2 linked regions of the Marinagarivorans cellulosilyticus genome follow. The protein of the gene in region 1 interacts with the protein of each later gene in a pairwise test. Links are inferred from orthologs where the notes say so. Each region holds a gene or a part of one and is shown in the gene's direction. Other genes may lie near its edges.

Region 1 (3,387 bases):
CCAAGGAGGCGGCCAAAGAAAGGCAAATATCTTGGGTCTGGGATGAGCCTTCGGACGTTCTTGTCGGTGGCGCTCGCTTACTTGGCATGCATACAAAATTAGATATTCAATAACGTGTGGAGATAGGGTATGGCACGAATAATCGCCGTGGATGATTCTGCATCAATGCGACAGATGGTTTCATTTACATTAAAAGGTGCTGGTCATGATGTGATTGAAGCGTCGGATGGGGTGGAAGCATTAAAACTGGCTAATCAGGAATCGGGAGTCGATCTCGTTATTTCGGATATTAATATGCCCAATATGGATGGCATTTCTTTAATTAAAGAACTGCGTACCTTAGCGCCCTATAAATTCACACCGATTTTAATGTTGACCACAGAATCCAGTGCCGACAAAAAAATGGAAGGCAAAGCTGCTGGGGCAACAGGGTGGATTGTAAAACCCTTTAACCCCGACCAGTTGTTAGCAACGATTGGTAAGGTTTTATAAAAGCTTAAGTCGTTAAATATGCTGTTGAATATAATGCTCTAACAGCACTAAAACTAAGGTAAGTGTAATGGCTGTCGATTTAAAACAGTTCCATCAGGTATTCATTGAAGAAAGCGTAGAAGGCTTAGATGCTATGGAATCTGCGCTGATGGATCTCGACGTGGAATCCATTGATGACGAGGTCATCAATACGATTTTTCGCAGTGCGCATTCTATTAAAGGCGGCGGCGGTACATTTGGTTTTAGTGCGCTGGCTAGCTTTACGCATGTTTTAGAAACATTACTAGACGAAGTTAGGTCGGGCTCTCGCGGATTGACAACAGAGCAAGTTAACTTGTTGTTGCGTTCAGTTGATTGTATGCGTGAAATGCTGTCTTTAATTCAGGACGAGCGCAATGAGTACACGCCAGCGGCTATAGAAATACAAGCTGCACTGGAAGCGGTTTTAGGTGAAAGCAATACCGTTGAAAATAGCGAGCAAGATTGTGCTGGCGAGCATGCGGGTTGCTGGGAGATTATATTTAAGCCTGAACCTAGCATTATTAGAACAGGCAACGACCCATTGCGTTTAATTCGTGATTTATGCGAATTAGCACAAAATTCGTCAATAGAGCTGTTAGGGGATATTCCTAGCCTCGATCGCTTTGTTGCTGAAGATTGTTGTTTTCACTGGAAGGTTGATATAGAAGGTGAAGGCATTACAGAGCTTGCTATTCGCGAGGTTTTTGAGTGGGTTGAAGATGATTGCGAGCTTGTGATTAGCTCTAGCGAAAATAATCTCGCCGATTCTGGTGCTTCTGAACATCGTTGGCGTATTCACTTTGCGCCATATCCGCACTTATTTCAGACGGGCAATGACCCATTGCGAATACTGAACGAGCTGTCTCACTTGGGTGAAATGGTCACGTGTACGCTTAATGCATCGCAGCTGCCCTCGTTTAAATTGATGGATAGCGAAAAGTGTTATATATCTTGGGATATAGAGCTGTTAGGGCCAACCAGCAAAAGTGAAATAGACGAAGTTTTTGAATGGGTCACAGGTGAGGGCGACATTCATATAGAAGCTGTTAATTCGAGTGCACTGCCTGCTCCTACCACAGCAGAACCTATAGCATCCATTTCAACACCTGAGGCAGTTACAGCCCTCGAACCAGAAAAACCATTACCTTCCGATTCGCCAGCCTCAAATAGCCCCGCGCCAACTATTGATAAGGCTGCCGCAAAGCCGGTACAAAAGAAAGCTTCGTCGGAATCATCGTCTATTCGAGTGGGTATCGATAAGATCGACAGCCTGATTAACATGGTTGGCGAGCTAGTGATTACACAGTCGATGTTGGGGCAGTTAGGGTCAGATTTTGATATTCAAAGTTTGCCTAAGCTTATCGAAGGTTTAAGCCAGTTAGAACAAAATACGCGTGAGTTACAAGAAAGTGTTATGCGTATACGGATGCTGCCAATTAGCTTTGTATTTAGTCGCTTCCCACGCATGGTGCGCGATTTAGGTCAAACGCTCGATAAAAAAATAGACCTCATTTTACAAGGCGAAAATACCGAACTTGATAAAACCGTGATGGAAAAAATAGGCGACCCATTGGTGCATTTGGTTCGCAATTCTGTTGATCACGGTATTGAAACCTCGGCAGACCGCATAGCGAATGGCAAGCCCGAAACGGGTACGGTAACGCTGAACGCTTACCACCAAGGTGGCAACGTTGTTATCGAAATTATTGATGATGGTCGCGGCCTAGATAGGGCGCAAATAGCCGCGAAGGGTATCGAGCGCGGTTTAGTCAATGAAACGGATGCCGCTACTTTTAGTGATGAACAAATCTTTGACCTTATCTTTCAGCCTGGATTTTCTACTGCGCAACAAGTGAGTGATTTATCTGGCCGCGGGGTCGGGATGGATGTTGTTAAACGCAATATTCAAGCGCTCAACGGTGTTGTGGAAATACAATCCAAAAAAGGTGAGGGCACTAAAATTCGCATTAGTTTACCGCTAACGCTCGCTATTTTGGATGGCCAATTAGTGCGCGTAGGGGCCGATACTTACATCTTCCCGTTGGTGTCCATTGTGGAGTCTATGCAGTATCGCGAAGAGCTTGTTAACCATATTGCCGGCGGCTGCAGTGTTTTTAAATTGCGCGATGAATATGTTCCTATTGTGGATTTATCCGAAGCTTTTGGTAACGAAAAAATTGTTGATTGCAACAATTCACTCATGGTGGTTGTTGAATGTGATGGCTTTAAAGTTGGAATGCTAGTGGATGAGCTTATGGCGCAACAGCAGGTTGTTATTAAAAGCCTAGAGCAAAACTATCAGCGTATAGAAGGTATTTCGGGGGCAACCATTTTGGGTGATGGTCGGGTTGCGCTGATTATCGATGTGCCTGGTGTTGTTAGATTGGCAGGCGCTGATCAACTCGTATTACAAAATTCTTTACGGAAATCGGCATAGGGTAATCGTATGCAAGCTGAAAAAATAGAATCAGGTATTGATGGGCAATCAGATGCTGCACCTTCTGGGCAATACCTTACATTTATTATGAACGATGAAGAGTATGGCGTAGATATTTTATGCGTACAAGAGATTAGAGGCTGGGAACCAACCACGCCATTACCTAATGCTCCCTCGCAGATAAAAGGCGTAATAAATCTTCGTGGCACCATTGTGCCTATAGTCGATTTGCGTCAGTGCTTTGGCCTAGATGGCATTGAGTACAGCGCTGTAACTGTTGTGATTGTCCTAAAAGTGCGAACACAAGAAGGCGCTAGGGTCATGGGTATTGTGGTAGATGCCGTATCGGATGTCTATACCTTATCGCGCAGTGATATGCGCAGCGCTCCTGATTTAGGCAATAGTATTGATACCGATTTTATTCAGGGCTTGGTTAC
Region 2 (3,292 bases), 1.1 Mb from region 1 along the record:
ACCCTCGATGAATATCACAGCATGGCGCAAGATTGCGCCAGCACTAAGCTCTTTAGTTACGAAGACACCTTTGACGAAGAAGGCGACGAATTACTCACCTCAGAAGATTCTAGACAACACCAAAACCCCGCCGATACAGCTCAAAAGCAAGCCATGAAGGTAGCGCTAACCCAAGTAATATCGGGTTTAAAAGAGCGTGAGCAAATGGTGCTTAGCCTGTATTACGAACAAGAGCTAAACCTAAAAGAAATTGGCGAAGTGCTGGGTGTTAGCGAATCGCGCGTTAGCCAAATATTAAGCCAAACGGCTATGCGCATTCGTTCGCGCATGACTGGCTGGCAGCGTTAGCCCTTCTTTTTAGCAGGTCAATATCGCTGTTTTCTCGCGCTTCTAGTGCTTTATTCGCGCTACCTTTGCGGCCCGCCAGACGGCATTCACAGGGGTGTTTTGTACGACTTTTATTTCCCCTCGACTAAATTACAACGAAAACTGGCTAGCTGCAGTTGACGAGCTAGACTTATGGTTACTTAACACGGATTTCTCGCTTTTAGTTATTGTTAACTGGATGTTTGTGGTGGCAATAGTTAGAAGCTCCAACCGTTAATTCAAACTCAGGGTATTCCGTTTGCGGAGGTTGCATTGGACAAGAATATGAAAATCCTAATCGTTGATGATTTTTCAACAATGCGTAGGATTATTAAAAATCTTCTTAGGGACTTAGGCTTCACCAATACGCAGGAAGCGGACGATGGAGCAACGGCGTTGCCAATGCTAAAAAGTGGCGATTTTGATTTTCTCGTCACGGATTGGAATATGCCGGGCATGACGGGTATCGAGCTGCTAAAGCAGGTGCGCGCCGACGAGCGGTTGGTGACCTTACCGGTATTAATGGTAACGGCCGAAGCTAAACGCGATCAAATTATTGAAGCTGCACAAGCTGGCGTAAATGGCTATGTCGTTAAGCCGTTTACCGCGCAAGTGCTCAAAGAAAAAATCGATAAAATCTTTGAACGCGTGGGCTAATCCGCAGGGTTAGCATCTATTGCTTGTAAGGCGTAAATTATGGACCCAACAGATAACTGGCATCACAACGAACGCTTTCTCGGTGAATTAAAAGACCGGTCTGCGATGCTTGTTGAGCAGCTACAAAAAAATGATTACGAAGAAGCCTCTGCGGTTATTCGTTCCATTATGGATTCCCGGGATGAACATTTGTTTAACTCGGTTGGCCAGTTAACACGTGCATTGCACAGCGCGATTGTTAATTTTAATGTCGACTCCGAAACAAATGGCGCAGCTACTAATGCTGAAGTGGCAGATAGTGAAATCCGCGATGCTTCAGACCGCTTGCATTACGTTATAAATATGACGCAGGACGCTGCCGAAAAAACCATGGACCGGGTAGAAACAGCGGCACCCATCGCTCTTAATTTAGGCCGAGAAGCCAAAACCCTAAAAGACGAATGGGATAAGTTGCGACGTAGAGAAGTTAGCAAAGAAGAGTTTGCCGAACTTTATTCGCGCATCGATGGCTTTTTATTGCAAATGACATTGGGCGCAGACGAGCTTAATGAAAACTTACAAGCCATTATATTGGAGCAAGGTTTTCAAGATCTAACCGGTCAAGTTTTGAAAAAAGTTATTGGCCTTGTTACTGATGTTGAAAATGAATTGGTTAACCTAATGCGCATAGCCGGTAAGGTTGAGGCCGTAACGGGCATATCTCGAGATACAGACCCAGTGGCTGCCAAAAAAGCCAATCTCCCGTGTGAAGCAGAAGGGCCGCAAATCCACGCCGATACGCGTGACGATGTGGTTAATGGTCAGGATGATGTTGATGACCTGCTATCGAGTTTAGGATTTTAAGGAGCATTTATGTCATTTGGTGAAGATGAAGAGATACTCCAGGACTTTCTTGTCGAGGCGGGTGAAATTCTTGATCAATTATCGGAGCAACTCGTCGAGTTAGAACAGCGCCCTGATGATAAAGATCTGCTCAATGCTATTTTCCGAGGTTTTCATACCGTTAAAGGCGGAGCTGGCTTTTTACAGTTAAATAACATGGTGACATGCTGCCATGTAACCGAAAACCTGTTTGATATTTTGCGCAACGGCAAGCGTCCTGTAACGTCTGAATTAATGGATGTCGTTCTACAGGCGCTTGATACCGTCAATTCGCAGTTTGATGATGTTCAGCACCGCAGGCCACCACAAGACCCTTCACCGGAATTAGTCAGTCATTTAGAGCGCCTTGTTTCGTGTGAAGATTTAAATGCGCCAGCAGCACAAGAAAGCGCCGCGCCACCAGCAGAGCCAGAGCCTGCCGCCGCAGCACCTAGTGAAGAAGGCTTGAATTTATCGGACGATGAATATCAAGAATACATAGATGCCATTGCCGATGGGCCTGCAGAAAAACCATCTAGCGATAATACTCAACCACCAGAGGCGGCACCTACAAGTGCGCCAGCGAGTGCCAGTAGTGACGAAATATCTGAAGATGAATTTGAAAATCTATTAGATCAATTACATGGTAAGGGCGGTGGCCCAGGCGCTGCACCTAAAGCTCCAGCCAGTGAGGCTCCTGCGCCAACCCCAGCTGCAACAACCAGTGAACCTGCTGCAGCTAGCAATGCGGACGAAATATCTGAGCACGAATTTGAAGCGCTATTGGATCAGTTGCACGGTTCGGGTAAGGGGCCTTCGGTAGCACCGGCTGCCCCAGCCGCTAAAGCGCCAGCGGCGCCTGCAGCAAGCGCAAGCGAAGGTAACGGCGATTTAATTACCGACAGTGAATTTGAAGACTTGCTGGATCAATTACACGGTTCTGGCAAAGGCCCTACTGTAAACGGGGCAAAAACGACGAAAGCTGAAGCGTCTGAAAAACCCGCAGAACCAGCAGCACCTGCCGCTAGCACGCCGCCGGCTCCTGCGCCAACACCAGCGCCTGCATCAACACCTGCACCGGCAGCGCCCGCCAATGTTACGGCGATTGCTGCTGCTAAGCCAAGCACTCCTGCACCTGCACCTAAACCCCGAGAGGCTGCTGTTGCCGCCGCTGCCGGCGGGGGTGGTGGCGGAGGAGCGCCCGCGCCAGCAGCCGAGGCAACGGTGCGCGTTGATACACAACGCCTTGACGACATTATGAATATGGTTGGCGAGCTAGTGTTAGTGCGCAACCGCTTAGTACGTTTAGGGTTAGATGCCAATGATGAATCCTTATCAAAGGCTGTTAGCAATCTTGATGTAGTGACTGCCGATTTGCAAACCGCAGTCATGAAAACGCGGATGCAGC

The links.
Region 2: the proteins of MARGE09_RS12910 (region 1) and MARGE09_RS17555 interact in binary tests that used the Escherichia coli proteins (3 or more experiments, as listed by UniProt). The link is inferred for Marinagarivorans cellulosilyticus from one-to-one orthologs.

The regions. Positions count from the first base shown.
Region 1 is NZ_AP023086.1:3,217,043-3,220,429, forward strand. Bases 196-3,254 are described here. They hold MARGE09_RS12910 (chemotaxis protein CheA), read left to right. Parts: upstream 196-559; coding sequence 560-2,950; downstream 2,951-3,254. Other genes in these bases: MARGE09_RS12905 (response regulator), read left to right, coding at 196-492; MARGE09_RS12915 (chemotaxis protein CheW), read left to right, coding at 2,960-3,254. Also shown: MARGE09_RS12900 (STAS domain-containing protein), read left to right, coding at 1-113; more of MARGE09_RS12905, read left to right, coding at 130-195; more of MARGE09_RS12915, read left to right, coding at 3,255-3,387. UniProt on the Escherichia coli protein: Involved in the transmission of sensory signals from the chemoreceptors to the flagellar motors. CheA is autophosphorylated; it can transfer its phosphate group to either CheB or CheY.
Region 2 is NZ_AP023086.1:4,268,479-4,271,770, reverse strand. The notes cover bases 1-2,964. They hold MARGE09_RS17555 (protein phosphatase CheZ), read left to right. Parts: upstream 1-1,062; coding sequence 1,063-1,866; downstream 1,867-2,964. Other genes in these bases: MARGE09_RS17550 (chemotaxis protein CheA), read left to right, coding at 1,876-2,964; cheY (chemotaxis response regulator CheY), read left to right, coding at 640-1,023; MARGE09_RS17565 (RNA polymerase sigma factor FliA), read left to right, coding at 1-348. Outside these bases: more of MARGE09_RS17550, read left to right, coding at 2,965-3,292.